Regions from separate parts of the Agrobacterium sp. genome, predicted to be linked through region 3. Evidence: riboswitches for the same ligand, from Rfam matches in the RefSeq annotation. Region 3 holds a riboswitch; each other region holds the start of a gene.
What was found. Region 3 has a riboswitch for thiamine pyrophosphate ahead of AC5I5B_RS09655 (ABC transporter permease). Riboswitches for the same ligand answer to the same signal wherever they lie in the genome.
Positions count from the first base shown of each region.

Region 1: linked by a shared signal. The riboswitch ahead of thiC (phosphomethylpyrimidine synthase ThiC) and the one ahead of AC5I5B_RS09655 (ABC transporter permease) in region 3 are both predicted to bind thiamine pyrophosphate.
Region 2: linked by a shared signal. The riboswitch ahead of thiB (thiamine ABC transporter substrate binding subunit) and the one ahead of AC5I5B_RS09655 (ABC transporter permease) in region 3 are both predicted to bind thiamine pyrophosphate.

Region 1 covers NZ_JCABZP010000016.1:356,165-363,334, reverse strand. The annotation lists gene AC5I5B_RS20985 (P1 family peptidase) at 1-720, opposite strand, end outside; gene AC5I5B_RS20980 (thiazole synthase) at 809-1,582, opposite strand; gene thiS (sulfur carrier protein ThiS) at 1,586-1,783, opposite strand; gene thiO (glycine oxidase ThiO) at 1,752-2,756, opposite strand; gene thiC (phosphomethylpyrimidine synthase ThiC) at 2,758-4,581, opposite strand; TPP riboswitch at 4,677-4,788, opposite strand; gene AC5I5B_RS20960 (acyl carrier protein) at 4,971-5,222, shown strand; gene AC5I5B_RS20955 (acyl-CoA dehydrogenase family protein) at 5,222-6,403, shown strand; gene AC5I5B_RS20950 (amino acid--[acyl-carrier-protein] ligase) at 6,408-7,170, shown strand, end outside.
Region 2 covers NZ_JCABZP010000016.1:195,574-202,743, reverse strand. The annotation lists gene AC5I5B_RS20255 (M48 family metalloprotease) at 1-236, opposite strand, end outside; gene AC5I5B_RS20250 (thiamine ABC transporter ATP-binding protein) at 544-1,260, opposite strand; gene thiP (thiamine/thiamine pyrophosphate ABC transporter permease ThiP) at 1,257-2,882, opposite strand; gene thiB (thiamine ABC transporter substrate binding subunit) at 2,902-3,915, opposite strand; TPP riboswitch at 3,953-4,063, opposite strand; gene AC5I5B_RS20235 (VOC family protein) at 4,109-4,501, opposite strand; gene AC5I5B_RS20230 (ABC-F family ATP-binding cassette domain-containing protein) at 4,598-6,424, opposite strand; gene AC5I5B_RS20225 (thiamine diphosphokinase) at 6,429-7,082, opposite strand.
Region 3 covers NZ_JCABZP010000011.1:136,711-143,880, reverse strand. The annotation lists gene thiE (thiamine phosphate synthase) at 1-485, opposite strand, end outside; gene AC5I5B_RS09665 (hydroxyethylthiazole kinase) at 472-1,212, opposite strand; gene AC5I5B_RS09660 (ABC transporter substrate-binding protein) at 1,209-2,159, opposite strand; gene AC5I5B_RS09655 (ABC transporter permease) at 2,156-2,941, opposite strand; TPP riboswitch at 3,068-3,170, opposite strand; gene AC5I5B_RS09650 (pilus assembly protein TadG-related protein) at 3,366-4,655, shown strand; gene AC5I5B_RS09645 (alpha-glucosidase) at 4,678-6,672, opposite strand; gene AC5I5B_RS09640 (carbohydrate ABC transporter permease) at 6,684-7,170, opposite strand, start outside.

The DNA of each region.
Region 1 (7,170 bases), on a different contig from region 3:
CGTCACCACCGCACCGATGGTCGTTGCCGTGAGATTGACCCCCTTGAGCCGCAGCGCGGTGTGATCCGGCTCGAAATGAGCAGGAAAACCGCGATCGCCGTATTCACCCTGCACTTCAAAAGGCGCGGACCAGAAATGGCGGCTCGTTCCAACCGTTGCGGAGCCGAGCGCATTGACGGCAACGATGGCCGCCACCTTGTAACCGCCGGAACTGACGGCGCTTGCGGAGCCGAGCCCGCCCTTGAAGGTGGCGGTCGTCGCACCCGTTCCAGCCCCGGCTGTCCCAAGCTCGAAGGGCATCGCACGCGCCGCCTCGAAGGCTGCATATCCCATCTCGCGGTAGGGCGAATGCAGACCCCAATCCTTGTCACCGCCATTCAGCAGATCCATCAGGATCGCCTGCGGCACGATGGGAACGCGGGTGGACCCCACCTGCAGCCCCCGCCCGATCTCGCGCAACCCGGCCTGAACGCCGCCCGCCGCATCCAGCCCGAAGGCGGAACCACCTGACAGCACGAAGGCATCCACCGTTTCCACCGTCATCACCGGGTCGAGCAGGCCGGTATCACGCCCGCCCGGCGCACCGCCCAAAACAGAGCCGGAAGCAATGGCGGGCTTTTCGAAAACAATCGCCGTAACACCGGAGCCGAGGGAAAGATCGGTGACATTGCCGACCGAAACGCCGTCAATATCCGTCAGAAGATTGGTGAGTGCCGCCATGCCGTTTCCCTTTTTTCCCGGTATCCCGCCACCATCAGGCACTGTCAACGCAAAACGTGACGTGCCTGATGTCTACGACAAGCCGCGATCAGGAAAAAACAGCCGTGCCGATGACCGGCGTCGAGGGAACGGCCATGTCCCTCGGCTCCAGCGGCCTGGAGAGATATGCCTGATGGCCGGCCTCTATGGCGTGGGCGAAAGCCTCCGCCATGCCGACCGGATCCCCCGCGCCCGCAACCGCCGTGTTGAGCAGAACAGCATCGTAACCAAGCTCCATCACCGTGACCGCATGGGACGGGCGGCCGATACCGGCGTCAACAATCATCGGCACATCCGGAAAACGCGCCCGCATGGATTTCAGCGCCGTCAGATTGAGCGGCCCCATGGCGCTGCCGATTGGCGCGCACCAGGGCATCAGTACCCTGCAGCCTGCCTCCAGCAGCTTTTCGGCGACGACCAGATCGTCGGTCGTATAAGGAAAGACCTCGAAACCATCGTTACAGAGAATTTTCGCCGCTTCGACAAGCGCAAAGACATCGGGCTGCAACGTATCGTGATGACCGATGACCTCCAGCTTGATCCAGTTGGTGCGGAACACCTCGCGGGCCATCTTTGCCGTCAGCACCGCTTCCTTGACCGTATGGCACCCGGCCGTATTCGGCAGGATGTAGCGATCGAGCTCGCGGATAAGCTCGAAAAACTGACCGCCCTTCTTATTGCCGGCTGTTTCCCGGCGCAACGAAATCGTCAGAATATCCGTGTTGCTCGCCCGCACGGCATCGGCAAGCACGGCGGGGGACGGATACCGCGCCGTGCCGAGGAGAAGACGGGACGAGACTTCACGGCCATAAAGCGTCAGCATGTCTCAGCCTCCCTGCATCGGCGAGAGAATTTCGACACGGTCGAAAGCCTTCAGTTGATAGTCGGCGCGTTCTTCCGAATGCACCAGATCGCCATTGACCGCCGTTGCCAGCCACTCGCCTTCGTATTCGAGGCTGGCGAGCAGACCGGCCAGCGTCTCGGCGGCGAGATCAAGCTCGTTGCCATTTACCAGAAGTTTCATGATCCTGTTCCTTTTGAGAAAGAGTTTGGCAGACGATTTCAACCGCCTGACGCGCGATAGCCGGCGAGAGCAGAAAGCCATGCCGGTGTGCGCCGTTGATGAAAATGAGCCGGCCGTCTTGCGTGACTTTCGGCAGATTGTCGGGATAGGCGGGGCGCACGCCCGTGCCGGTCTCGATGATTTCCGCTTCCGCGAAAGCCGGATGCACCGCATAGGCGGCATTCAGGAATTCCATCATCGAACGGACAGAAATGTCGCCGGTATCCTCGGTCTCGATCATCGTCGCCCCCACCATGAAACGGCCGGGCTCGCGCGGCACGATGTAAAGCGGAATACGCGGATGCAGCAGCCGGACGGGACGGGACAAAGAAACTTCCGACGTGGAGAGATAGAGCATCTCTCCCCGCACGCCGCGAAGGTCGGAAATCTCTCCCACCGCAGCGGCGCCGGTGCAATCCACCACCCGGTCGAACGGTCGGTCATCCACCGGGATGCCCATGTGGAACCGCACACCCATGGTGCAAAGCCGCTCATGCAGCGATTTCAGTGCAAGGCGCGGATCGAGATGCCCCTCGCCCGGGAAATAAAGCCCGGAGCGAAACCGCCAGACAAGATCAGGCTCCAGAGCGGCGATCTCTCCCTCGTCCACCCAGCGATAGCCGCCGGTCCGCGATGCGAAACGCGAAAGCTCCGCTTTGTCGCGGGCGGGCGCGACAACCAGCGTGCCATGTCGGGCCACAAGGCCGGGGGTTGCCTCATCCCACCAGTCGAGCGCCGCCTGGCCGAGCGTCAGAACCGGCTCTTCCGCATTTTCACGCTCACACCAGGGCGCCAGCATGCCGCCCGCATACCAGGATGCGCCGCGAAAGGGTTCGGCATTGCGCTCGCAAACCTCGACGGTAACGCCGTTCCGCGCCAGTTCGAAGGCCGCCGTCAAACCGGCGACCCCCGTTCCCTTGACCAGAACGCGCATGCTATTCGGCATCCGCAGACGTCGCGAGCGGCATATAAAGCTCACCGCCTTCCTTGAAGCGCGCGGCCATGGCCTCCAGCCCCTCCTTCTGCGCTTCGGCGCGGATATCGTGGGAAATCCGCATCGAGCAGAATTTCGGCCCGCACATGGAGCAGAAATGCGCAACCTTGTGCGCCTCCTTCGGCAGGGTCTCATCATGGAAGGAACGCGCCGTATCCGGATCGAGCGACAGGTTGAACTGGTCTTCCCAGCGGAACTCGAACCTTGCGCGCGACAGCGCATCGTCCCGCACCTGTGCGGCCGGATGGCCCTTGGCGAGATCGGCCGCGTGCGCGGCGATCTTATAAGTGATGACGCCCACCTTCACATCGTTACGATCAGGCAGGCCGAGATGTTCCTTGGGCGTGACGTAGCAGAGCATGGCCGTGCCGAACCAGCCGATCATCGCAGCACCGATGCCCGAAGTGATATGGTCGTAACCGGGCGCAATATCGGTGGTGAGAGGTCCAAGCGTATAGAAGGGCGCCTCGCCGCAGGTCTTCAGCTGCTTGTCCATATTCTCCTTGATCTTGTGCATCGGCACATGGCCGGGGCCTTCGATCATCACCTGGCAATCCTTAGCCCAGGCGATCTGCGTCAGCTCGCCAAGCGTTTCCAGTTCCGCGAACTGCGCCGCGTCATTAGCGTCGGCAATCGAGCCGGGTCTAAGACCATCGCCCAGCGAGAAGGAAACGTCGTAAGCGCGGCAGATGTCGCAAATCTCGTCGAAATGCTCGTAGAGGAAACTTTCCTTGTGGTGATGCAGACACCACTTCGCCATGATCGATCCGCCGCGCGAGACGATGCCGGTGACGCGATTGACGGTGAGCGGGATGTAGTGCAGCCGGACGCCGGCATGGATGGTGAAGTAATCCACGCCCTGTTCCGCCTGTTCGATCAGCGTATCGCGATACACCTCCCAGTTGAGATCCTCGGCAATGCCGTTGACCTTCTCCAGCGCCTGATAAAGCGGCACCGTGCCGATCGGTACCGGCGAATTGCGGATGATCCATTCGCGGATATTGTGGATGTTGCGCCCTGTCGAAAGGTCCATGACGGTATCGGCGCCCCAGCGGATCGCCCAGACCATCTTCTCCACCTCTTCCGCCATGGAGGAGGTGACGGCGGAATTGCCGATATTGGCGTTGATCTTCACCAGAAAATTGCGGCCGATGATCATCGGTTCAAGTTCCGGATGGTTGATGTTGGCGGGAATGATGGCGCGGCCCGACGCCACTTCCTGACGGACGAATTCCGCCGTGACGTAATCAGGGATATGCGCGCCGAAACTCTCGCCGTCACGCGCGAGCTTCTCCTTCGCTGCCTCGCGCCCGAGATTTTCGCGAATGGCGATGAATTCCATTTCCGGCGTGACAATACCTGCCCGCGCATAGGCAAGCTGGGTCACGGCTTTACCTGCCGTGGCTCTGAGCGGCTGGTGGCGCACGGAAAATTCGGGCGTCAGCCGTTCGCCGGTGGCAAAGCCGTTATCCTCCGGCTTGACGTGCCGGCCATCATAAGCCTCGACATCGCCCCGCGCTACGACCCACTCGTGACGCAGACGCGGCAGACCCTTTTCAATCAGAACGGGATGGGTAGGGTCGGTATAGGGACCGGAGGAATCATAGACCGTCACCGGCGGTTCGCCCGCCGTCGGATGGACGGCGATCTCGCGCATCGGTACGCGGATATGCGGATGTAAAATGCCTGATTTGTGGATTTTCGTGGAGGCGGCATGCGGCCCGGTGGTGACGGAAAGCGGGATATTCTTGGCAGCGATATTCATCTTGAGGCTCCAAAGCTTAACAGTGGAGACCCAGTTCGAGCCGGAATGATGGAAAATACCGAAGTGCCGAAACACGGCGTCATGCGCCCGTCCGACATCAGGTCTTTGCACCGTCCCTACGCCAGTATGAACTGGATCAGGTTCAACGGGTCACTGCGCATGAAAGCAGAATCTCAGCCCCTTGACGGGACACCCCTGGTGAATGACCCCAGCAAAAAACACCATCAGGCATTTGTCAAGGCCGACGATCCATGCTTGGCAAAGGTGCGGGAATGGCGCATGCTGCCGTTAGTTGTAATTAACCTAACGGTTTAGGCGAATATTATCGTTTGCAACGTAACGATAAGCACAAACCATCCTGATGTGAAATTTATGGGAGATACGTCGGAATGAATGCGACTATACGTGAAATACTGGCCAAATTCGGCCAGCTTCCAACCCCCGTCGATACGATTGCAGATGAAGCCGATCTTTACGCGGCGGGGCTTTCTTCCTTCGCATCGGTGCAATTGATGCTCGGCATCGAAGAAGCATTCGATATCGAATTCCCGGACAATCTGCTGAACCGCAAGTCCTTTGCCAGCATCAAGGCCATTGAAGACACCGTTAAGCTCATTCTGGATGGTAAAGAGGCAGCCTGATGAACGTCACCGTAGCGCCGCAGGATGAAACGCTGTCCGCGCGCGCGGGCCGTGTCGCAGCAATTGCCGCCAAACACGCAGATGAGGTCGATGTTACCGGCCGCTTTCCGCAGGAAGCCGTTGATACACTCAGGCAGGAACGCCTGCTCGGCATTCAGGTCCCCGCTTCGCTCGGTGGCGAAGGTACTTCCCTGCACGAAATCGCCGATATCTGCGCCCGGCTCGGCCAGGCCTGTTCCGCAACCGCGATGATTTTCGCCATGCACCACATCAAGCTGTCCAGCCTTGTGGAACATGGCGAGGCGAGCGCATGGCATGCGGGCTTCATGAGCCGCGTCGCGGCGGAACAGCTGCTGCTCGGCTCGGCCACCACCGAAGGCGGCATCGGCGGCAATCTGCGCAACTCCATCTGCGCAATCGAGGTCGAAGGCGATTTCTGCCGGCTGGAAAAGGACGCCACCGTCATTTCCTATGGCAGCAATGCCGATGCGATCCTCATCACCTCGCGCACCCATAAGGATGCCGCGCCCGCCGATCAGGTGATGACGGTCTTTCTGAAAAACCAGTACACGCTCGAAAAAACCCATGTCTGGGATACGCTCGGCATGCGCGGTACCTGTTCGGATGGTTTCCTGTTTCGCGGCGAAGCGCCGGCGGCACAGATTTTCCCGAAGCCTTTCGCGGAAATCGCAGCGCAATCCATGCTTGCAAGCTCGCATCTCCTGTGGAGCGCCGTCTGGTATGGCATCGCGTCGGATGCCGTGCTGCGCGCGCAGTCTTTCGTCAGAGCCGCAGCGCGCAAGTCGCCCGGCACGGCTCCTCCCGGCGCGATCCGCCTTGCGGAGGTTTCCACCAAGCTGCAGGTGGTGAAATCCAACATCATCGCCGGCATCAAGGCTTACGAGGATACCAAGAGCGACCCGGAAAAACTGATGTCGATGGCCTTTGCCGTCGCGATGAACAATGTGAAGATCTGCTCTTCGGAAACCATTCTTGAAATCATTGACCACGCCATGCTGGTCTGCGGCATCATGGGCTACAAGAACGGCACGCCCTACAGCCTCGGCCGGCACCTTCGCGACGCGCATTCTGCCCGTCTGATGATTTCCAACGACCGCATTCTCGGCAATTCCGCCAATCTCCTGCTGGTTCACAAGCAGGACACCAGCCTCTTGGGATAAGACCATGGACATGCAAACATCGTTTCTCGATCGACTGTTCGAAGAAGGCCTGCTGATTGAAACGGGTGTGGACGGTCTTTATGGACGCAGCGGCCAGTTCGAGGACGTGATTGCCGCATTCGAGCGGCTGATCGACCGCACGGGCGGCGCTGATGGCGCCGAAGCGATCCGTTTTCCGCCCGGCATCAACCGCGCCTACTTCGAAAAGAGCGGTTACATGAAGAGCTTCCCGCAGCTCGCCGGCAGCGTCCACTCCTTCTGCGGCTGCGAACTCGACCATGTCAGCCTGCTGAAAACCATGGATGAGGGCGGTGACTGGACCAAGGACCAGAAAGCGACAGACATCGTGCTGACGCCGGCGGCCTGCTACCCGCTTTATCCGACGATTGCCAAGCGCGGCGCGCTACCTGCCGGCGGCGGTCTCTATGACATCCAGTCCTATTGCTTCCGCCATGAACCCTCCAAGGATCCGGCCCGCCAGCAGCTTTTCCGCATGCGCGAATATGTTTGCATGGGTACCGAGTCCGACGTCACCGAATTCCGCCAGACCTGGATGGATCGCGGCGTCGAGATGATGAAAGCAGTCGGGCTCGACGTCACCATCGATGTCGCCAACGATCCGTTCTTCGGCCGTGCCGGCAAGATGCTCGCCAACAACCAGCGCGACCAGAACCTGAAATTCGAACTGCTGATCCCGGTCACATCGACGACCAGCCCGACGGCCTGCATGAGCTTCAACTATCACCAGGATGCCTTCGGCCAGAAAT
Region 2 (7,170 bases), on a different contig from region 3:
ATGCGGGCGACGAGCCTTTCCGTCTTGGCGTCACGATATTCGCCGCCATAACTCGCCACGATGCGCGGATGCTCGCGCGCACCCATCTGGGCGCGGGGATCATTCTTCTGCACTTCTTCCACGGTCTGCGGATTATCCGAGGGACGCAAGGTGGACTGGTAGGCCGGGCTGAAGAGAGACTGGCACGACGACAGGAACACCGCAGACGCTGTCAGCACGGAACAGGCGGCAGCCATCCTGCCCGAACGGCGAAGGCCTGAACGGGAGAAGAGCCTCCACTGTGCAGTCATGCTATTTCTCATTCTCTATGCCTGCCCCTAACGTTCCTGATCATCCGTTAATTGCAGACCAGAATAACAGATTCGCCCCAACGGGCGATGAATGCCAAAACGGTAAAAACGATCCATCAAGTCCGGAATATTCCTGAAGAACGCAATAATTCCCATCTTTTCTCGGGCAACAACTTGAAACTGGCAAGTGCAAATTAGCGCCATTGAAGTCATCTAAAGCGATTGCCAGCGGCACGCGTCGAAAATAAGGCGATCACCCGTTCAGAAAACTGTCGACCGCCTTCACATTTTGTGTGGCGAAGAAATCTGCGGTCGAACCGGTATAGACAACACGGCCGCGTTCAAGAAACACCACCCGCTGCGCCAGCTTCTTTATGTCTTCGGGATGGTGGGTGACAATAATCACCGTGTTTTTTGTTTCGGCGTGCAAGTCGAGAAGCAGGGAGGTCATGCCCGCCCGCAATCCCGGATCGAGTGCTGCAAAAGGTTCGTCGAGCAACATGACAGGTTTTTTCCTGACCAGCGCGCGCGCCAGCGCCGCCCTCTGTCTTTCTCCACCGGAAAGCGTGCCCGGCAAGCGTTTGTCGAAACCCGCAAGACCGACACGGACGAGGGCCATCTCAATCTCTTGCCGGTCTTCCACCCGCAATTTCAGCCTGGGGCTGACACCGAGAGCGACATTGGTGAAGATATCGAGATGGGCGAAAAGATTATTATCCTGAAAGATTGATGAGACCGGTCTTTCCGAAGGATCAAGCGCGGTCATGTCCTGCCCGCCGATCATCACGCGCCCGGAATCCGGTTCCTCGAAACCGGCGACGAGATTGAGAAGCGTGGATTTTCCCGAGCCGGATGCCCCGACAACGGCGGTTATCTGCCCCTTAGGGAACGAACAATCAAGTTCGAAATCCTGTGTTCCAAGCCGTAGCCTGACCTTGTCCAGTTCAACGGCAAAATCATCGCCTGTCATATGCTCGCCCTTGCTGATTGGGATTGCCGTGAAACGCCGCCTGCGGCAAGCAGCAGGCAGACAATGCCGAGAAGGAAGGCATAACCGGCGGCATCATTGGTGCGATAGCTGCCCATATTGCTATAGACCAGCCACGGCAGGGTGACGAAATTTTCCGAGCCGAACAGGGCAACCGCGCCTAAATCGCCGAGCGACAGGGCCATGGCGAAGGAAAACGCCATGGCCAGCGACCGCCACAGAACCGGCAGATCGGCAAACCGCAGCCGCGTGAGGCCCTGAAGCCCGAGACTGGCGGAAAGCCGGCCGGTGCGTAAAAAATGACTGGTGAAGGCCGGCTCCAGCACCCGCATGGCAAGCGGCAAAGCCATCAACATATTGATAAGCGCCACGAGAACGGGAGCATAGAAGCTGACATCACCGAAAACCCGCAATAACAGGAACCACCCGCTTCCCAACACGACAGGCGGCACCAAGAGCGCCAACGAAGACCCCGCCCCAAGCATGGCGGAGAGCAAGCGCAGAGGCTGCCCCACCTGCCGTCTGGAGCCTACAGCCTGGCGCGCGCCGATGATCGCCATGCAGTAGAGCACGACAAGGGCTGCGGAAAGCGCGGCGATTGCAAGGCTGGTCGCCGCCGCGCGCAGAAAAATCGGTGCAGACAGAAGACGCGGCAGATCGGCACTCAAACCCGAGACAGCTATGGCGACAAGCGGCAGGCCGATCAGCAGAATAGCGAAGACAATGGCCGCCCCATCCCACAAACGTGCGCCGATGCTCTTGCCATCGAAACGGCGAAGGGAACGACCAAGCGAAGGGATTTCCGCTTCGGGCGACGGCAAAAAGGCGAGAAGGCCGAGCAGAATTGCGGTGAGGGCAATCTGCAAAACCGAAAGCGCAATCGCCCGCTGCGGATCGAAATCGAACCGCAGCGCCTGATAGATCGCCACCTCCAGTGTCGTGGCTGCCGGCCCGCCGCCTAAAAGAAGCACGAGCGTGAAGCTGGTGGCGCACAACATGAAGATAAGCCCGGCAATGCCGGGAACGAGACGCGCGACCGCCGGCCATTCGATAAAACGGAAAACCGAGACCGGCCCCATGCCGAGGCTTGCCGCCATGCGCCAATATTCGCCTGGAATACGTTCAAGCCCGGCCAGCATCAGCCGGACCGAAAGCGGCAGATTGAAAAACACATGGGCGATAAGGATGCCGGAAAGGCCGTAAATGCTGAAAGGTTCATCCGCACCGGCAAAAACGAGGGCCGTATTCAAAACACCCTGCCTGCCCCAGATGGTGATGATGCCGAAGGCGCCAACGATGACAGGCAGACCCATCGGCACCGCCATCAGCCTGATGATCCAGATCCTTCCCGGAAACTCGCGTCGCCGGGAAAGCGCCAGCGCCACCGGCAGGCCAAGAACAATGGAAAGAAGGGTGGAAAGCGTTGCCTGATAAAGCGTGAAACGCAGGATGCGCAGCGTATAGGCATCCATGATACCGGCAGCAGACGCGCCCGCATCAAAAGACAGGAGGGCCGCAACGGCGAGCGCCATGAACAGGAAAACGGCGGCAAAAGCCGCCGTTCCGAAAATGATCGATCGCCGATAATCGCGACGCAGCATCATGTGCGGGCGTGCCTCCTCCTCAATTCATGCTCATGGCCGTGAGCCATTCATCGATCCACGCCTTGCGGTTCTTCGCCACCTCTTCCGGGTCCATCAAGAAGGTCTTCTGCGGCACGACGAGCTTGGAAAACGCCTCGGGCAGGGGATTGGACGTTGCCGCAACCGGCATCATCCAGTTGTTTTCCGGAATGGCATCCTGAAAACCTGATGTCAGCGTAAAAGCGAGGAACTGCTTTGCCAGATCTTTGTGCGGCGCGTTTTTGAGAAGGCCGGACACTTCGATCTGGATATAATGCCCTTCGGAAAAAGCCGCGGCCTGATAACGATCCGTTTTTTCGGCGACCATATGATAGGCGGGCGAGGTGGTGTAGGAGAGCACCATCGGCACCTCCCCCTTGGTGAAAAGGCCGTAGGATTCCGACCAGCCCGGCGTGACGGTGAGAATGCGCTTCCTGAGCTTTGCCCATGCTTCCGGGGCCTTGTCACCGTAGACCGATTTTACCCACAACAGCAGGCCGAGCCCCGGCGTGGAGGTGCGCGGGTCCTGAATGGCGATCTTCTGCGAGGGGTCGCCTTCCACCAGCTCTTTCAGGCTCGCCGGTGGGTTCTTCACCGTCTGCGTGTCATAGATGACGGCAAAATGCCCGTAGTCGTAAGGCACGAAAACATCGTCCCTGTAACCGCCCGGCACCTTGGCCGCCGACGCATCGACGCCGCTAACATCAAAAAGACCGGTCTGTTTCGCCTCGGCAACAAGATTGGTGTCGAGACCAACGACCACATCCGCCCTGGACCCTGCGCCTTCAAGCTTCAGACGGTTAAGAAGCGCCACACCATCCGCAACACCGACGAAATTGACCGTGCAACCGCAGACCTTCTCGAAGGCTTCTTTTACCTTGGGACCGGGACCCCATTCGGAAACGAAACTCTCATAGGTATAGACTGTCAGTTCCTGTTTGTCCTGCGCGGCGGCAAGACCGGGCAGGAACAGCGAAGCGGCAACAAGGGAATTCAGGAAAAGACGACGGCGCACGGGTATCTCCTCAAAACAAAAAGGGAAATAGCCGCCTGCCTTGAAGCCGTCTAATCCCTCCGCCGGTATGAACCGGATCAGGTTCTTCGGGTTGGCAAGCCTCTCAGCCTTTTGCACGCAAGCGCAAAAGACACCCCGTTAGATCAAGATGATGGTGTAGTCCGGTCGTCCCTGCTTGGCAAGATGGCCGCCGTCAGCCCTGCTCCGTCATATGCACCAGCTCCCAGACGTGCCCGTCGGGATCCTGAAAACTGCCGGCATACATGAAGCCGTGATCCTGCACGGGTTTCCAATCACTGCCACCGGAGGCAAGCGCCGTTGCGATCATCCGGTCGATTTCGTCGCGGCTTCCCGCCGTGAGACAGGTCAGAACCTCGGTGGTGCGCGTCGCATCGGCGATGTCGCCGTTGATGAAATCGCGGAAACGCCCTTCCTGAAGAAGCATCACGAAGATGTTTTCTTCCACGATCATGCAGAGCGTGCGGTCGTCAGAATATTCCGGATTGAAGCTGAAACCGAGAGCCGTGAAGAAGCTTCTTGATTTCTCGATATTCTTGACCGGCAGATTGACGAAAATCATGCGCATTTTCACAACTCCTCCAAACGAACCAGCATAGAACGGCAATTCCGCTTTTCTGTCAAAGACCGAAGGAGGGTCGATCAAACGAGGGGCCTGCGGCCTTCAGCCTTCCAGTTCCTCGCGCAGCATCTCCAGCTCCAGCCATTCTTCTTCCATGGTCTCGAGCTTTTCACGCAGCTTCGTCATTTCCTTCGCCAGCGTGTTGAAAGTGGCCGGATCCTTGGTGAAGAGATTAGGATCAGCCATGCGCTCCTCGCGCTTGGCGATTTCGCCTTGCGCCTTTTCCATCTCCTTCGGAAGATTTTCGAGCGCGAATTTCTGCTTGAAGGAAAGCTTGCCCTTGGCCTTTGAAGGATCCTGCGACGCGGAGGCCGAAGGTGCGGCCTTCGCTTTTTCCTGCTTCTCAGCCTTGCGTTTTTCTTCCGCAGCACCCTTGCGCTGCGCCATCATGTCCGAATAGCCACCGGCATATTCGATCCATCGCCCATCCGGCTGGTCCGGATTGACCGGGGCGATGGTGGAGGTGACGGTGCGGTCAAGGAAATCGCGGTCGTGGCTGACGAGAATGACCGTGCCGGAAAATCCAGCGACGATTTCCTGCAAAAGATCGAGCGTTTCGATATCGAGATCGTTGGTCGGCTCGTCGAGGATCAGAAGATTGGTCGGCCGCGCCAGGATGCGTGCCAGAATAAGGCGCGCGCGCTCGCCGCCGGAAAGGTTGCGGATCGGCGTACGGGCCTGTTCCGGCTGGAACAGGAAATCCTTCATATAGCCCGTCACATGCTTCAATTCGCCGTTGACCAGCAGGTTTTCGCCGCGACCATCGGTCAGATAATGCGCGAGCGTATCGTTGGGATTGAGATCCTCACGCTTCTGGTCGAGCGTCGCGATCTCCAGATTGGTGCCGAGCTTCACCATACCGCTATCGGGCTCAAGCTGGCCGGTGAGCATCTTCAGAAGCGTGGTTTTACCGGCGCCATTGGGGCCGACGAAACCGATACAATCCCCGCGATGGACACGCAGCGAAAACGGCGCGACGATCACGCGCTCGCCGTAAGCCTTGGTGATGGCCTCGGCCTCGATGACCAGTTTGCCGGATTCGCGCCCTTCGGTGACGGTCGCCTGCACCGTGCCCTGCGGCCCCTTGTGGCCACGATATTCCGCGCGCATGGCCTGAAGCTCACCGACGCGGCGCATGTTACGCTTGCGCCTCGCGGTCACGCCATAACGCATCCAGTGTTCTTCGCGTTCGATGGCCTTGCCGAGCTTGTGCTGCTCCAGCTCTTCCTCTTCCAGCACCTTGTCGCGCCATTCCTCGAAATGGGCAAAGCCGCGATTAAGACGGCGGGACTGGCCACGATCGAGCCAGACGGTCGAAGTCGAGACTTTTTCGAGAAAACGGCGGTCGTGCGAAATCAGCACCAGCGCGCTGCGCGTCTGCTGCAAATCGCTCTCAAGCCATTCGATGGTCGGCAGATCCAGATGGTTGGTGGGTTCGTCGAGCATCAGGATATCAGGTTCCGGCGCCATCACGCGGGCAAGGGCCGCACGTCGCGCCTCACCGCCGGAAAGGCTTGCCGGATGTTCCTGCCCCGTGAGGCCGAGATGTTCAAGAAGATAGGTGACGCGATAGGGATCGTCGCCGGGTCCGAGCCCAGCCTCGGCATAGGCCTGCACGGTGTCGTAACCGTTGAAATCCGGCGCCTGTTCCAGATAACGGATGGTCGCGGACGGATGCCGGAAAACCTCACCCGACTGCGCTTCAACGAGACCCGCAGCGATCTTCATCAGCGTCGACTTGCCCGAACCGTTGCGCCCGACAAGGCAGATGCGATCGCCCGGCTCTACCTGGAGATTGGCGCCATCGAGCAGCGGGGTCACGCCGAAGGTCAGCTTGATGTCATCGAGTTTCAAAATTGGGGGTGCCAAGGTGTCAGGCTCCGGTCAGATCATAAGGGCGGGCGAGCACGATGGCTTTTCCGCTTTTCAGCGAGAAATGCACGGGGCCGCCATTCGCGACATTGGAAATAGTGCGGGAGGAGCCGAAAGCAAGCGCGAAATCCTTCAGCGGATAACGCACATTGCCGATATCAAGCCCCGCAAGGGCGGTAAATCCGGCAACAGAAAACAGCGAAGCGGGCGGCAGATCGACATCCAGCAAACCGGGAAGCAGCGGCCGGGCCTCTTCTTCACCTGACGTCAGCGTAACGTCGATACCACGTTCGGCCAGCGCCACCGCGTAAAGAAGGTGCTGCAGCGCATGGTCGCTTCTCTCGCCTCCAAGCGCACCGACAAGCACCAGCGAATGCGCTCCACGGGAGAGAGCTTCCGATACCGCGATCTCGCCATCCGTCACCGCCTTTGCGGCCGGGTACGGCTGCCGCGCCACATCTGGCCAGGCGTCCAGCAACTCTTTGCTGGCGGAATCGAAATCCCCGACCCACAGCTCCGGCGCAAGGCCAAGCGGCCGGGCATGGCGCATGCCGCCATCGGCCGCAATCACACGGCTATCCGCGACCGCCTCTTTCAGACGATCGGTCACCGTGACATCGCCGCCAAGCAGAATGGTGAAACGCTCTTTATCCATGCCCTGCCTTACCGCACCTCGGCCAAAAATGGAAAGCCGAAACCCCGATGAAATCAGCCTATATTGATTTTCGCCGGCTTCGGGATTA
Region 3 (7,170 bases):
GGTCGCCATTCCCTCAAAAGGGCGCGTAGCGTCGCAAAACCGTCGATGCCAACGGGCTTGTCCGGATTGACCTTGGAAACGGTTTCGAACACGCCGCCAATGCAGGCATAGTCGACGGGCATGGAAGCTGCCCGTTCGGCATCGGCACGGTTCTTGACGGTAAGGCCGATGATCGCCTTTTCACCGAGAATGCGCCTTGCGGTCTTTGCATCCATGTCGTCGGCGCCGAGATGCACCCCGTCCGCGCCAGAAGCGAGCGCCACATCCACACGGTCGTTGATGACAAGCGGCACGCCGGTGCCGGCGATGGCCTCATGAATGGCGCGGGCGTTTTCGATCATTTCCCGCGTAGAGCCGTGCTTGTCGCGATATTGCAGAATGGTCGCGCCGTTGAGTGCGGCGGCGAGAGCAAGCTCCGGCAGCGGTGCGACATCGCTAAGGCTTGCGTCGACCAGCGCGTTGAGGCGGTAATCAACCTTGTTCATGCTCGATCCTCGCGTGATTGATGATGTCCTCACCGGAAATTTCGGAAAGCGCATCCAGAAATGCCGGTTCGAATGTGCCGGGGCCTCCGGCGCGTCTGGCGGCGAGTTCGGCGGAAACGCCTGTCACGGCAAGGGCAGAGGCCGCCGCCGTCAGTGCGTCTTTTTCCACTGCCATGAAGGCGGCGATGACGCCGCCCGAGAGGCAACCCGTGCCAGTCACCTTCGCCATCCACGGATGGCCGTTGACGATCCTGACGCTGCGGGTCGTGTCGCTGAGGTGATCCACAGGCCCTGTCTCGATCCTCACTACATCAGGCACATCGCCGATCAGGCTCATTTCGGCGTGATTACCGCGCACGATGGTCGGGGAAAGTGCGATGAGTTCGCGCGCGAACTCCAGTCGCGACGGTGAATAATCGCAATGCACGGGGTCGACGATCCACGGCTTGCCGGAGGCATTGGCGATCTCTATCGCAAGCCGGATGACCTTGCGCCGTTCGGCATCCAGTGTGCCGAGATTAACGGTCAGTGCATCCGCCTTGGCCACGAAGCTCTCGATTTCCTCGAGCGAGGTGGTCATGGAAGGAATTCCACCGACGACGGTGATGCCGTCTGCGGTGAATTTCTGCACCACGGTGTTCATCAGGCAATGCACGCGCGGGCGCGTCTGCCGCACGCGCTCCAGAATTTCGGCGGCCTTTGCCGCTGTCGGATAAGTCGTCGTCATGGCTGTTGCAGCTCCACGGCGATGTCGCCCGCCGCCGGCGCCTGCTTGATCAGCTGCATCTCCTGCATGAAAGCGCCGAAACGTGCATAGCGGGTGCGGTCGAGTGCGGCCGGGCGCTTGGCGAAACGCGGCAGCGTGTCGAAGAAGGCCTGCTTGTTCAGCGCGTCATCAAGGTTCGGATAGGCCTTGATGAAAAGCTGCCAGGATTCCTGCGGGTGGTTGGTGATGAAGATCGCGGCCTGTTCCACGGCGGAGAGGAAACGCGGCAGGCGGCTGTCCTTTACGAGATCGCGATGGGTGACGAAGATCAGCTCGTCATAGGCCGGAACGCCATGTTCCTCGGGAAAGAAGGAGCGGCCCTCATGTCCCTCGAGCTTCATCTGCGTCAGCTCGAAATTGCGGAAACCGCCAAGCGTGGCATCCACCTTGCCAGCGATCAGCGACGGCGAGAGCGAAAAATTGACGTTGATGAGTTCGACATCATCCTTCGTCAGCCCGTCCTTTTCCAGCATGCGCTTCAGCATGGCATCTTCGAAGCCGGATACGGAAAAGCCGACCTTTTTGCCCTTCAGATCCTTCAGGCTCTTGATCGGCCCATCGGCGAGAACGGTGACGGTATTGAGGGGCGTTTCGACCAGCGTGCCGAAACGCACGAGTGGCAGGCCGGCGTCGTGGTCGAGATAGAGGTTCGGCTGGTAATGCACGCCAATATCGGCCTGTTTTGCCGAGACGAGACGCGGCACGGCGGAGGGGTCTGCGGGCGGAACCAGTTCCACCTCCAGCCCGGCATCGGCAAACAGGTCGCGTTCTTTTGCAATCACCATCGGCGCGTGATCCGGATTCACGAACCATTCGAGCAAAACGGTGAGCTTGTCGGCCGCCTGGGATTGCATGGGCGCAAGCACGCTTGCAGCCGCGACGACGAGGGAAAGAAGAGTTCGTTTCATGGTGCCGAAAGTCTCCGCAAATATCTGAAAGGAGTGGTGTGTTCTGTTTCTTTGGCCCAGGGGGCGAGATGGGCTGTCGAGAGATCGACGATAAGCCGCAGCAGCACCGCCATGACCGCGAGAATGGCCATGGCGGCGAACATGGTGTCGGTCTGCATCCGGGCATTGGACTGGATCATCACAAATCCGAGCCCTGCGGATGCGCCCACCCATTCGCCGATGACGGCGCCCAGCGGAGCGAGCGGCGCTGCCACCCTCAGGCCCGAGATCAGCGACGGGAGCGCCAGCGGCACACGCAACCGGGTGAGGACCTGCCAGTGGCTCGCCTTTGTCAGCGAAGCGGCGTCGAGGATGGCGCGCTCCGTGCGGTTGAGGCCGTCAGTGAAGGAGGACGCGACCGGAAAGAAGATGATGATCGCCGTCATGACCACTTTCGAGGCCATGCCGAAACCGAACCAGAGGACGAGAATGGGGGCGAGCACGAACACCGGAAAGGCCTGCAACACCAGAACCATGGGCCAGACGAGGCGGCCGAGGCGCGGGATGGCGGCAATGGTGAAGGCGACGAGAATGCCGGCGGTGATTCCCGCCGCAAGCCCGAGCGCCATTTCGCTGAAGGTTACCAGAGCCTGTCCGAGCAGGAAGCCGGGCTGGCGCAGGAAAGCGCCGGCAACATCGGCGGGCGATGGCAGGATATAGCGGGGTGGCGAAAATAGCCACGTCCCCGCCTGCCAGAAAACCAGCAGAAGACCGACACCGTTCAGCGCATGGGTGGCACGCATGGGCCGGACCTCAGACGCAAACGCACCATGTGCGAAGGGCGGAACGTTTCAGCATCATCATTCGTCTCCAGATGTGACAATCACGGAGATCAGGGCAAAGCGGAGAAGAGAAAGGGCAGCGCCCCTCGGGCGCGACAGTTCCGTTCCTACGCCGGCATGACCCGGATCAGGTTCAAGGGTCCGGCTCAACGCCATCTCAGCACCGTCTGGTGCTCCCCTCGGAAGAGTTTGTTTTGTAAGTCAAGTTTCATAAATGTCAACGTCCCGCCGCCGATCCGCCGTCAGGCGCGATCGCGGGTACCCGTATCCATCTGCGTATTAGTTATTGAGGAAATTAGATTTATCGAAAATTAGTTATCTCTTGAAACTGCCTTTCAATATTGTACGACTAATTTGGCCCCGGGAAAGATGATTGGGGGCGAATTTGAAGAACTTCTGGCAGGATAAATCGGGAAATTTCGGCATTCTCAGCGCCTTGTTGATGGTGCCGCTGATTGGCGCCGCCGGCGTGGCCCTTGATGTGACGCACGGCATGGCCGTCAAATCAGACCTGCAGATGGCGGCGGATGCTGCGGCGCTCGCGGTGGTTGCCGATACGTCGGCGAGCGTTCACAAGGCAAAGGAAATGTCGAGTGACGGCGTCATTACGCTTGGCGGCGATGAGGCTTCCGCATTCTTCGAAAGCAATGAGAGGGCCAATCCCGACTACAAGCTCCTGTCTCTCGACGTGTCGGTGATCAAGCGCGGTAACGCCATCGAATCGTCGGTCAGCTTCAAGGCATCCATCGGCACGAAGCTTTCACGGGTCCTCGGAGAGGATCTCATCACTGTTTCGGGCAAGGCGACCGCCAAATACGAGACGGAAACATTCAGCGACTTCTATGTGCTTCTGGATAACACTCCCTCGATGGGCGTTGGCGCCACGCCGGCCGATGTCGCCACCATGGTTGCGAATACGAGCGACAAATGCGCTTTCGCCTGTCACATCGTGACAAACGGGGTGGTGGACAAGAACAGCTATTATTACAAGGCCAAAAGCCTCGGAGTGACGACGCGCATCAATGTGGTCGCAAAGGCCACGGCGAGCCTTATGGACACGGCGAAGTCCAACCGCAAAAGCAGCAATCAATATCGCATGGCGGTCTACACTTTCGGAGAGAAAGCCGAAGATACGAAGCTGCTCGAGGTCGTTCCCTTGACGTCGGACCTGGCGACCGCGAAGAAGAAAGCCGGTGAAGTCGACCTGATGTCGATCCCAAAGCAGGGATTTAACAACGACCAGCAGACGGATTTCGACCGGGCACTCACTCAGATCGGCGACAAGATCGGCAATTCTGGCACCGGGGCGAGTTCGGCCAGCCCCGAGAAGATTATCTTCTTCGTTTCAGACGGTGTCGGCGATAGCTACAAGCCATCCAGCTGCACCAAAAAGACGACCAGCGGCCGCTGTCAGGAGCCGATCGATATCAAATATTGCACGAAGCTGAAGGAAAAGGGCTTCCGGATCGCCGTGCTCTACACCACCTATCTGCCGCTGCCGACCAATGACTGGTACAATAGCTGGATCGCGCCCTTTCAGCCGGAAATCGGCGCACGCATGCAGCAATGTGCTTCTCCAGGACTGTTCTTCGAAGTCAGCCCGTCGCAGGGCATCAGCGACGCGATGACCGCCCTCTTTAAAAAGGCCATCACATCACCCCGCCTGACGGGGTGATGGAGAACGAACCCGCTATCGTTCAGCCGATGGTGCGAAGTTTTTCAAACAGCTGCCGCTGGCTGCTATCGGCACGGTAGAATATCGCCGGCTCGCCGAGCGGCGCTTCGACGGTAATGTCTCGTCCGCCGCGATAATGCGCGCCGCTCCACAGATGCACCCATTCGCCGTCGCCCGGAAGATAGAGCGAACGTTGCGTTTCTCCGGCTTTCCAGACCGGTGCGACAAGCATGTCCGCCCCGTAGAGGTAGCAGTCCTGAATTTCGTAGGTCTGCCGGTCATCCTCATAATGCAGGAAGAGGGGGCGTTGCACCGGCAGGCCCGACTCTGCAGCCTCGGCGGAGAGCGACTTCAGATAGGGGGCGAGCGCGACATAGATGGATGTCATACGGGCGAAATGGGCAAGAACCGCCTCATCCTGATCGATCTGCAGATTGTCGCGCGGGCGGTTGCCCTCATGGGTGCGCATGACCGGCGTGAAAGCCGCCATCTCCGTCCAGCGCATGATGAGTTCAGCAGTCCTGACATTGCCGAACAGGCTGGTGTAACCGCCGATGTCCGAGTGGTGATAGGCATTGCCCATAAGGCCGGAGGAAAGCGCGCCGCAGATGACGGTGATCAGGCCGTCGTGACGGGAGAAGTCGACAGACTGGTCGCCGCCCCAGATCAGCGGGCAATGGGCCTGCACGCCCGTGAAGCCGGCCCGCATGAAGAACAGCGCTTCGCCGGTCTTTCCCCGGCTCTCGACGGCCTTCGCATTGACCTCGGCCCAGAGAGTGGGCCAGGCATTGTGCATCAGCTTGGCGTCGACGCCATTGGAAAGCGTGATATCGATCGGCAGATATTCGCCGAAATCGGCCATCCAGCCGGAAAGGCCGAAATCCAGCATATTCCTGCCGATGATCTCCTCGGCGAACCAGTCGGCGGCGGCCGGATTGGTGAAATCGACCACACCGCAATCGAACTCGCCGAAATCCACCAGCGCCGTTTTTCCCTCGGCGTCGGTGGCGAAATAACCAGCCTTTTCGGCGACCGGGAAAAGCGGGCCGTCGACGCAGAGATAGGGGTTCACGTAACCCAGGAAGCGGATGCCCTGATCGGTAAGCTCGGCGATCTTCTGGCGCAGATGCGGATAGCGCGTATCATTCGCCTGCCAGTCCCAGAACAGGCGGGCGCCAAAGGATGTCTGGCGAAGACCCACCCAGTCCTCGCACCAGAGGCCGGACACCTTCGTTCCGGCCGCGCGGATTTTCTCCAGCCGGGCAAAGGAGTTGGCGCCGTCCTTTAACCCGATGATCGCGCCGTTATAGACCCATTCCGGCAATTCCGGCTGGCGTCCGAACCGCAGCGAAAGCGCGGAAACGATATCGGTGAAACTGTCGCCGGCGAAAAACTCGATCCTTTCAGGGATGGCCCAGATTTCGATTTCGTGGAAATCGTCATTGCGGAAATCGAAGACCGAATAGGCGCTCGTTTCCACATGCAGCGCATATTTGCGCGACGAGAGCCAGGTCGGCTGCGGATAGTTGGTGTTGTAATAATCACCGCCCGCCTTGCCGCTGACGTCAGACTTGAAGGTGATTTCGGTTGTCTTGTCGCGGCCGACCCCCGGCTCGGAGGTCCAGAGCGGGAAACGACGGCCGCGCATGTCGAAATAGGACATCTGCTCGCCGCCGCCCCAGACATGCTCGTCCGTTTTCGCAACGATGCGCAGCCAGAGGCGGTTGACGGTTTCATCTAGAGCCGTCAGCCTGATAGCGTTGCCGTCGAGCGTCAGGCGAAGGCGCGGTGCCTGTCCCGGTGAGGATGAGAGCGTGACGCTGTCGCCGTTGACCTCCGCATGGCGCAGGGCGGTTCGCTCGATGACATAGTCTTCGATATCGAAATTGCCGCGATACATATCCATCCGCTCCTTGCCGAAACCGGCGAAGAAGGCCGGATTATCAGACGAATGGGAAAGGATGGTGCGGTTGCCGATCGCGAGTGTGAAGCCGTCTTTGGTCGTTTCGAAATGCATGACTTAACCTTTTAGCCCTTGAGACCACCGGCGGTGAGGCCCGAGACAACCCGTTCCTGGAAAATGACGATCAGGATCGCGACCGGCACGATGCCGACCACCAGCGCCGCCGAAATGACCGGCCAGGGGAAGGCGAATTCACCCTGATACAGCTGGATGCCGACGGGAAGCGTGCGGAGCGCCGGATTGGAATTGAAGGACAGCGCCAGCAGGAACTCATCCCAGGCATTGACGAAGGCGAGGATGCCGGCGGTGAAAACGCCCGGCGCGCAGAGCGGCACGACGACCTTGAAGAGTGCGCCGATGCGGGTGCAGCCGTCGATCATGGCGGCGTTTTCGAGATCGCGCGGAATGCTTTCGAAGAAAGAGACGAGCATCAGCGTGCAGACCGGAAGAGAAAGGACCGTGTAAGGCAGAATCAGTGCCGTCCAGCTGTTGAGCAGGTTCAGCGCGCGCATGATTTCGAACAGCGGCACCAAGAGCGTCACCAGCGGGAAG